Regions from separate parts of the Rhizobium brockwellii genome, predicted to be linked through region 2. Evidence: riboswitches for the same ligand, from Rfam matches in the RefSeq annotation. Region 2 holds a riboswitch; the other holds the start of a gene.
The links. A riboswitch is a leader RNA that binds a small molecule or an ion and turns the genes downstream of it on or off. The one in region 2 is predicted to bind S-adenosylmethionine.
Positions count from the first base shown of each region.

Region 1: it holds a riboswitch for S-adenosylmethionine, as region 2 does, so the genes downstream of both, RLCC275e_RS00845 (O-succinylhomoserine sulfhydrylase) here and metA (homoserine O-acetyltransferase MetA) in region 2, are expected to answer to the same signal.

Region 1 is NZ_CP053439.1:168,388-172,805, forward strand. It holds gene apaG (Co2+/Mg2+ efflux facilitator ApaG/CorD) at 1-346, opposite strand, end outside; gene RLCC275e_RS00845 (O-succinylhomoserine sulfhydrylase) at 669-1,853, opposite strand; SAM riboswitch at 1,894-1,972, opposite strand; gene RLCC275e_RS00850 (2'-deoxycytidine 5'-triphosphate deaminase) at 2,046-3,140, shown strand; tRNA gene RLCC275e_RS00855 (tRNA-Gly) at 3,200-3,273, shown strand; gene RLCC275e_RS00860 (DUF4274 domain-containing protein) at 3,735-4,418, shown strand, end outside.
Region 2 is NZ_CP053439.1:4,298,363-4,302,780, reverse strand. It holds gene RLCC275e_RS21090 (ABC transporter ATP-binding protein/permease) at 1-1,836, opposite strand, end outside; SAM riboswitch at 1,951-2,028, shown strand; gene metA (homoserine O-acetyltransferase MetA) at 2,076-2,999, shown strand; gene RLCC275e_RS21080 (aldose epimerase family protein) at 3,225-4,247, shown strand; gene RLCC275e_RS21075 (GntR family transcriptional regulator) at 4,411-4,418, shown strand, end outside.

The sequences.
Region 1 (4,418 bases), 710 kb from region 2:
GGATGTCGACATCGAACATCTCGCCTTCGTCCGTTTCCATCTGGTAATGACCGAACATCAGTCCTGAGGGCGTGTCGAGCGGGCAGCCGGAGGAATATTCGTAGGTGTCGCCAGGGCTGAGCCGCGGCTGTTCGCCGACGACGCCGGGACCGGTGACCTCGTCAACCTGGCCGTTCTGGTCGGTGATGTTCCAGTAACGATTGACCAGCCGAACGGCGATGCCGGAATTGTTGCTGATTACAATCCGATAACCCCAGACATAGCGGTCATCGTCCGGATCGGATTGCTCCTCCAGATAGAACGGTTCGACGACAACTTCGATGTCTCTTGTGAGGGCGCGATACATGCCTTGCACCTTAGTCAAGATATCTTACCCGTATCTTATAAGAGGCCCTGTCCGTCAAGAAACGGAACAATTATCATCGCTGAAATGGCTGTGATCCGAAGGGTTTTCGATCGTTAAGCCTAATTGTCAGTGTTAATTCCGTTTCGGAACGCCGCGGCGGGCAAACTTGTTCCCCCCCCCCCCGGTCTCACCTTGGTGAGATCCGGCCTCACCTTGGTGAGGTCCAGCACGGCCGAACCCCGAGCATGTCGCGCAAAGATCGCGACGTGCTTTGATGAGATCCGGCCGAACCCGCGTGAGATCCGGCCGTCATGACTGTCGATCAGGCCGAGACCTTGGCAAGCGCCTTGGCGAAATCCTCGATCAGGTCGTCGGTATCCTCGATCCCGGCCGAAAGGCGGACCGTGCCCGGAGAAATGCCGAGTTCGGCGCGCGCCTCATCCGTCAGGTTCTTGTGCGTCGTCGTCGCCGGATGGGTGATCAGGCTCTTGCTGTCGCCGAGATTGTTGGAGATCTTGACGATATCGAGCGCGTTCTGCAGCGCAAAGGCCGCATCCTTGCCGCCCTTCAGCTCGAAGGCGACCAGCGTCGAGCCGCCGGTCATCTGCTTGGCGATGATATCGGCCTGCGGATGGTCCTTGCGGCCGGGATAGATCACCTTGGCGACCTTGCCCTGCTCGGCCAGGAAATCGGCGATCTTTGCCGCATTCTCGGTCTGCTGACGCACGCGCAGCGGCAGCGTCTCGATGCCTTTCAACAGTGTCCAAGCATTGAACGGCGACATGGCCGGGCCGGTATGGCGAAAATAATCGTGCAGGTTCTCGTCGATCCATTCCTTGTCGGAAAGCACGACGCCGCCGAGGCAGCGGCCCTGGCCGTCAATATGCTTGGTGGCGGAATAAACGACGATATGGGCGCCGAGCTCCAAAGGCTTCTGGAAAAGCGGCGTGGCGAAGACATTGTCGACGACGACCTTGGCGCCGATCTGGTTGGCGAGCTTGGCGACGCCTGCGATATCGATTACTTCGAGCGTCGGATTGGTCGGGCTTTCCAGGAAGAACACCTTGGTCTTTGGCGTGATCGCCTTTTCCCAGTTCGCCAGATCCCGGCCGTCGATCAGCGTGCAGTCGATGCCGTATTTTGGCGCCAGCGTCTCGACGACCCAGCGGCAGGAGCCGAACAGGGCGCGCGCGGCGACGATATGATCGCCTGATTTCAGCTGGCAGAGGATCGCCGCGGTGACGGCGGCCATGCCGGAAGCCGTGGCGCGGGCGTCTTCGGCGCCTTCGAGCATGCACATGCGCTTTTCGAACATGTCGTTGGTGGGGCTGCCGTAGCGGGCATAGATGAAGCCCTCCGTCTCGCCCTTGAAGCGGGCTTCGGCCGCCTCCGACGTCTCGTAGACGAAACCTTGGGTGAGATAGATTGCCTCGGACGTCTCGCCATATTGCGAACGCAGCGTGCCACCGTGGACGAGTTGGGTTGCCGGGCGCCAGGTCTTGCTCATGCCATCACCTTCACATAAAAAAAACCGGTCGCAAAAGCAGACCGGTTTCAACCCGGTCTTTTTAGCCACTTGTTTAACGTGGCTGCAAGCCGACCGGCCAAATCACCACGGGATAATTCTGCAATACTGCTGTTAGCTGCTTGCGTCAATTCCCCGAGTTTGGTTTTGTCGGCGGCAAATGATGGATGAGGCATGATGGCTCGCGAAACGGGAATTCTGGCGGATCGCGCGATCTCCGCGCTGTTCGAAACGGGGCGTCTGATCTCCGAGCGGGAGCTGGACCGCGACCAGATCCAGCCGGCAAGCCTCGACCTGCGCTTGGGCGGCAAGGCTTTTCGCGTGCGCGCCAGCTTCATGCCAGGCCCCTCGCATCTGGTGTCCGACAAGCTCGACCGGCTGAGCCTGCACGTGATCGACCTGTCCGAAGGCGCGGTGCTCGAAACCGGCTGCGTCTACATCGTGCCGCTGATGGAGAGCTTAGCGCTGCCGGTCGACATGTCGGCCTCGGCCAATCCGAAGAGCTCGACCGGGCGCCTCGATATCTTTACCCGCGTCATCACCGATTACGCCCAGGAATTCGACAAGATCCCGGCAGGCTATTCCGGCCCGCTCTATCTCGAAATCAGCCCGCGCACCTTCCCGATCGTCGTGCGCCGCGGCTCACGCCTGTCGCAGATCCGTTTCCGCGTCGGCCAGGCCCTGCTCGGCGAGCCGGAACTGTTGAAGCTGCACGAGAGCGAGACGCTAGTCGCCAGCAAGCTGCCGAACGTATCAGGCGGCGGCATTGCCCTGTCGATCGACCTCGCCGGAGACAAGGACGGCCTGATCGGTTATCGCGGCAAACATCACACTGCCGTCGTCGACGTCGACAAGAAGGCCGAGCACGACCTCTTCGATTTCTGGGAGCCCCTCCACAGTCGCGGCCGCAACGAGCTGATCCTCGATCCCGACGAATTCTATATCCTCGTCTCGCGCGAGGCCGTGCACGTGCCGCCGGATTATGCAGCCGAGATGACCCCGTTCGATCCGCTGGTCGGCGAATTCCGCGTTCATTATGCCGGCTTCTTCGATCCGGGCTTCGGCCATGCGCCTGCCGGCGGGCGCGGCAGCCGTGCCGTGCTCGAAGTGCGCAGCCACGAGGTGCCCTTCATCCTCGAAGACGGCCAGATCGTCGGCCGCCTCGTCTACGAACATATGCAGGAAAAGCCCGCCAGCCTCTACGGCTCCGGTCTCGGCTCGAACTACCAGGCCCAGGGCCTCAAACTCTCGAAGCACTTCCGCATCTGAGCCTTCCCGACCGCCGCGACTTGACAGCGGCCCACATCTGTTGGAAATCTCGCTTCATCGCGGGTGTAGCTCAATGGTAGAGCAGCAGCTTCCCAAGCTGAATACGAGGGTTCGATTCCCTTCACCCGCTCCAGCTATTCATCCATCGATATTAGATAACGGCGGCTGGCGACCCAGTTAAGCCAAGGCTTTCCAGTTTTTCTTATGTTTCCGGCAGAACTTGCTGGGGACCGGTGAAAGCTGGTCCCCATCGACTTTCGGAGAAGCAAGCTGCAACTCGCTGTGCTTGAACGAGTTGGAAACCTTCGGCACTACCTCACTTCGGCAGTTGAGATTTACACGCCGACCAAGACCTAATCCCCGAAAAACCGGATCTGCTTGTACCGACGATGCGCGATGGTCACGCTCCTGTCGGGCCAGATGATATAGGCTTCCTCCACGTGCCGGCGCTATTAGTCGATGAAATCATGCGGAAAGGCCGAGCGTTGCGGCCCTTGTAGCCGGCATCGGCGACGATACGGGAAAGCGTTGCAACACATTGTCCGATGCAGCGTGCCGGCTTAAGGATGCGCCCGGTCATTCCGGGGAAGAACGATGGACGGCAAATTCGAAAGTTACGATGCTGAACAGCGGGCCATGATAGATTGGTTGACCGGCCGGTCCCCCGATGCTCGTCATGCTATTGCGCAAGATCTGAACTTCGACTTCGCTGAAGATGTGTTCGAGTGGATCCTGACGCAGCCGGACTGCGATCTGGCAACTGCCGCAAGCTATTTCTGGCGGACAGAACCTTTCGACCTTCTCGAAAATTCTGCCTACAGGAGCGAAGACAGCATGACGGTGCAGCGGCTGATAGACCGCGTCAATGCGGGTTTTTATAGCCGGTCGGAGATTTTTTATGGCGGGCAGGAGCCGCGAGAAGGCGAAGAGGTGGACAGCTCGACACTTGAAGAAGCCGAACTGCTTCGAGAGTTTGCGCACGACCATAAGGCTTCCAATCTTCCCTGGACTTTACCTGAGGCGTTAGTGCCGCCGTTTGGGCATCGCGCAGTTCGCATCTCGGATGAAGAAGATCCCGATAAATCGGAAGAGCTCAGAAAGCTCTTTGCCGGGCTCGGGACAGGTTCCGGACTAATTCCAGCAGAAGCGATGGGGGCGGATCAGCCTCCAGGAAAGATGCCGCAGCCGGCGCAACAATTCACCGTCGGAAAAAAGCAGCAGCGTCGAGCAGGTCGCCTTTCACGCCGTTCTACCTTTACATCGCATTCGTTGCGGCGG
Region 2 (4,418 bases):
CTGGACGGCAGGCGGCTCCTCGGATGCTGACGGCAGCGCCTGCAGATGCAGCACGCGCGGCTTCAGCGCCTCGAGATAGGCCTCGGAGCGGCCGATATAGATCATGCCGCTTTCAGGCATCGAGGTAAGCAGTTTGGCCATTGTTTCCTGCAATTCCGGCTCCATGCCTTCCAGCACTTCGTCGAAAATGATCCAGCGCGGGCGTACGAGAAGCAGCCGGGCAAATCCGATCGCTTTCTGCTGGTCGCCGTCGAGCATCTTGTCCCAGCGGGCGCGGGTATCGAGCCTTGCGATCAGCGAATGGAGACCAACCTTGTCGAGGGCCGCCTCGACGGCGGCTTTCTCGTAGGCTTCGGGACGTTCGGGAAAGGCCAGCGCCTCGCGCAGCGTGCCGCCAGGAACATAGGCAACCTGCGGAACGAAGAGCATGTCGTCGATTGGCGGCAGGCCTATCGTGCCGCTGCCGCACGGCCAGAGGCCGGCCATCGCCTGGAAGAGCAGCTTGCGGTTGACGCTGTGATCGCCGTTGATCATGATCTTTTCTCCGGCCTTGATCACGACATTGGTTTCACGCAGGCGGAAACCGCCGCATTCCTCGATGTCTTCGCCGACCTTGGCGACGATCACCACATCCTTCAACGTCAGCGTGTCGGGCGCGGTGTTTTCATAGGCGATGCTGTCCTTCAGGTCGAAGTCCTCCTCCATGTCGAGCAACGCCTGGCGGAAATCGGTGACGCGCATCAGCGTGGCGCGCCATTCGGCGATCGGGCCGAAATTGGAGACATACCAGCGCAGCGCCGTGTTGACCTGGTTGAAGGCACCGACCGACATCATCAACTGGCCGAGGGTGAGGCCGCCGGAGAAATAGGCGGGGGCGGCAACGATGATCGGGATGACGATCACCAGCCAGCCATAGCCGGCCGAAACCCAGGTGAGATTGGTATTGGCCATGGCAAGCCGCTTGACGACTGTCAGGACCGAGCTGATATCGGCGTTGATGCGCCGGCGTTCGTTCTCCTCGCCGCGGGCAACGGTGATCGCCGGCATGTTCTCATTGGCATGCATCAGCGTGAAGCGAAGCTCGGCCTCTTTCGAAAAACGATCGGCATTGAGCTTCACCAGCTTGCGGCCGACGACCTGGCTCAGCACCGAGGCGGAAGCGGCATAGAAAATCGCCGCCCAGACCATGTAGCCCGGAATGGAGAAGCTATGGCCGCTGATGCGGAAGATGAAGCCGCTCGAAAGCTCCCAGAGCACGCCGATGAAGCTCACCAGAAGAATGGTCGATTGCAGCAGGCCGAGAACCAGCCCTGTCGTGCTTTCGGCAAGGTTGCGGGAATCCTCGTGCAGACGCTGGTCCGGATTGACGCCGATCAGGCCGCTGGAGGCAAGCCGCAGCGCCCGCTTGCGCTTCAGCCACTGGTCAACAAGATCGCGTGACAAGCCTTCGCGCATATAGAGCGCCGTCATCTGGTTCAGCCAGGCCTGCAGCACGTTGAGCAGCAGCAGTGTGCCGGCGATCATCGCGAAGATTTCGAGTTGGTGGAAGAATTCGCCGAGGTCGCGGCGCTCCAGAGAGTCGTAGAAGGGCGCATTCCACTCGTTCAAAATCACCTGGCCGTAGGATGTCGCCAGGATAACGAGGATCAGCACGGTCGCCAGAAACAGCACCCTGCCACGCACTTCCGAATTCCAGAATGCTGAGAACATGACGCCGAGGCGATATGTCAGGCTGAAATCATACCCTACCCTATCCTGCCTTACGATGCCCGGCCTCCCCTCGATTTTATCTGCCATTACGCTTTTCCAAATCGCCCATACCCTTATAAATAACATGGTGGCGTTACGGGTCTATCAACAGATTCTATCAGTCATTAAAGTGTGATGATGCTTGCATGGGTCTCTCCTGCATGCATTCGCCAGTTGATTCGCAATCAGACTGGGTCTAATTAAGGCCTCCGTGGTGATTTGGCCGGCCGGCTTGCAGCCACGTTAAAAAAGTCGCTAAAGGGCCGCGTGCGGACCGGTAGCGATTTTTGTCGCCGCCGGTTTTTGTTTTTGATCGAGTGACCGCAATGCCCATCAAGATCCCCGATACGCTGCCCGCCTTCGAAACCCTGGTTCAGGAGGGTGTGCGGGTGATGACCGAGACGTTGGCGATCCGTCAGGATATCCGACCGTTGCAGATCGGGCTGCTCAACCTCATGCCGAACAAGATCAAGACCGAGCTGCAGATGGCCCGCCTCGTCGGCGCCTCGCCGCTGCAGGTGGAACTGTCGCTCATTCGCATCGGCGGCCACAAGGCGAAGAACACGTCCGAGGATCATCTGCTTGCCTTCTACCAGACCTGGGAGGAGGTAAAGCACCGCAAGTTCGACGGCTTCATCATCACCGGGGCGCCGATCGAGCTTTTGCCCTATGAGGACGTCACTTATTGGCCGGAGATGCAGGAGATTCTCGACTGGACAGAAACGAACGTCCATTCGACGATGAACGTCTGCTGGGGCGCGATGGCGGCGATCTATCATTTTCACGGCGTTCCGAAATACGAGCTGAAAGAGAAGGCCTTCGGCGTCTACCGCCACCGGAACCTGAAGCCTTCCTCGATCTATCTCAACGGCTTTTCCGACAATTTCGAAGTGCCGGTGTCGCGCTGGACCGAAGTGCGCCGCGCCGATATCGAGAAATCCGAAAGCCTGGAGATCCTGATGGAATCAGCCGAAATGGGCGTCTGCCTCGTGCACGAGAAGAGAGGCCGGCGGCTCTACATGTTCAACCATGTCGAATATGATTCCACCTCGCTTTCCGACGAGTATTTCCGCGACGTCAATACCGGCGTGCCGATCAAGATGCCGCACAATTACTTCCCGCATAACGATCCGGCGCTTGCGCCGCAGAACCGCTGGCGCAGCCATGCGCATCTCTTGTTCGGCAACTGGATCAACGAAATCTACCAGACGACGCCCTTTGATGTGGAAGAGATCGGCACGGACCTCTGACCGTTGCCGATCGCGCCGCGAGCTGGTGCCGCTGCATCACCGCTGCGGCATTTCTTTCCGATCGGCCGGTTGCGGATTGAAACAAATGCGGGCAGGTTCCTGTCCTGAACCCTACCACACCGCGCGTCTTCATCGGACGTGCAAGGCACACTTTGAATCGCTGCAAATTCCTCAAATCGATTCCGAATTGAGGAATTTGCAGCAGGGATAGAATGGACGGTCGATATGTCGGATAAGTTGGAGCGGGACGTTTTCGGGCAGACGAAGGCGGGTGAGACCGTCTATCGCGTCGAGATCAAGGGCGGCGGGCTGACGGCCAAGATCATAAGCTGGGGCGCGGTCATCCAGGATCTGCGTCTCGAGGGCCATGACGCGCCGCTGCAGCTCGGCTTTGATGATTTCGATAGCTATCCCCTCTATTCATCCTATTTCGGCGCGACACCGGGCCGCTGCGCCAACCGCGTCGGCGGCGGCAGGTTTACGCTTGACGACAAGGACTATCAGCTCGAACTGAATGAAAACGGCGTGACGCATCTGCATGGCGGCAGCGACAATATCGCCAAACGCAACTGGACGATCGTCGAGCATGACGTCGACCGCGTGGTGCTGAAGATCGTCGATCCCGATGGCCGCGCCGGCTATCCCGGCAATTGCACCATCCAGGCGACTTTCTGGGTGCATGGCAACGGTGAACTGTCGATCACCTATGAATCGACCAGCGACCAGCCGACGCTCGCCAGTGTCTGCCAGCACGCCTATTTCAATCTCGACGGTCGCGAAGATGCGCTTGGCCACGATATCATGATTGCCGCCGATCATTATCTGCCGACCGATGAGAAGCAGGTGCCGACCGGCGAGACCCGTTCCGTCGAGGGCACCGAATTCGATTTCCGGGAGATGGCGCCGATGAAGCGTTTCGTCGGCAGCGAACAGATGTTCTACGACCATAATTTCTGCCTGTCGGGCGAGCGCACCGCCAAGCGGAGTGTCGCGCTCGCCCGCAGCCTGTATTCGGGTGTGTCGCTGGAAGTGCGCAGCACCGAGCCAGGCGTCCAGTTCTATGCGGGCTTCAAGCTCGATACTGGGGCTCCCGGCATCGGCGGGCGCAAATACGGTCCATTCGCCGGCTTCTGCCTGGAGACACAGGTCTGGCCGGATGCGATCAATCACCAAGGTTTTCCGAATGCGGTTCTGCGCCCCGGCGAAGTGCTGCGCCAGGAGACGGATTATATCTTCACCAAGAACTGAGCATCCTCCAGCGCCGCGCGTTTCTAAACGCGCGGCGCTGTCGACGCACGACTGTCAAATTTGATCGCTATGAAACCCTCGACGGCCCGCCGACGAGGGTTTTTTCTTTCGGCACTCGATTCTGTCTTGCCGATTGGTTCTATATAGGTTCTATTATGTGCCTATGGATAG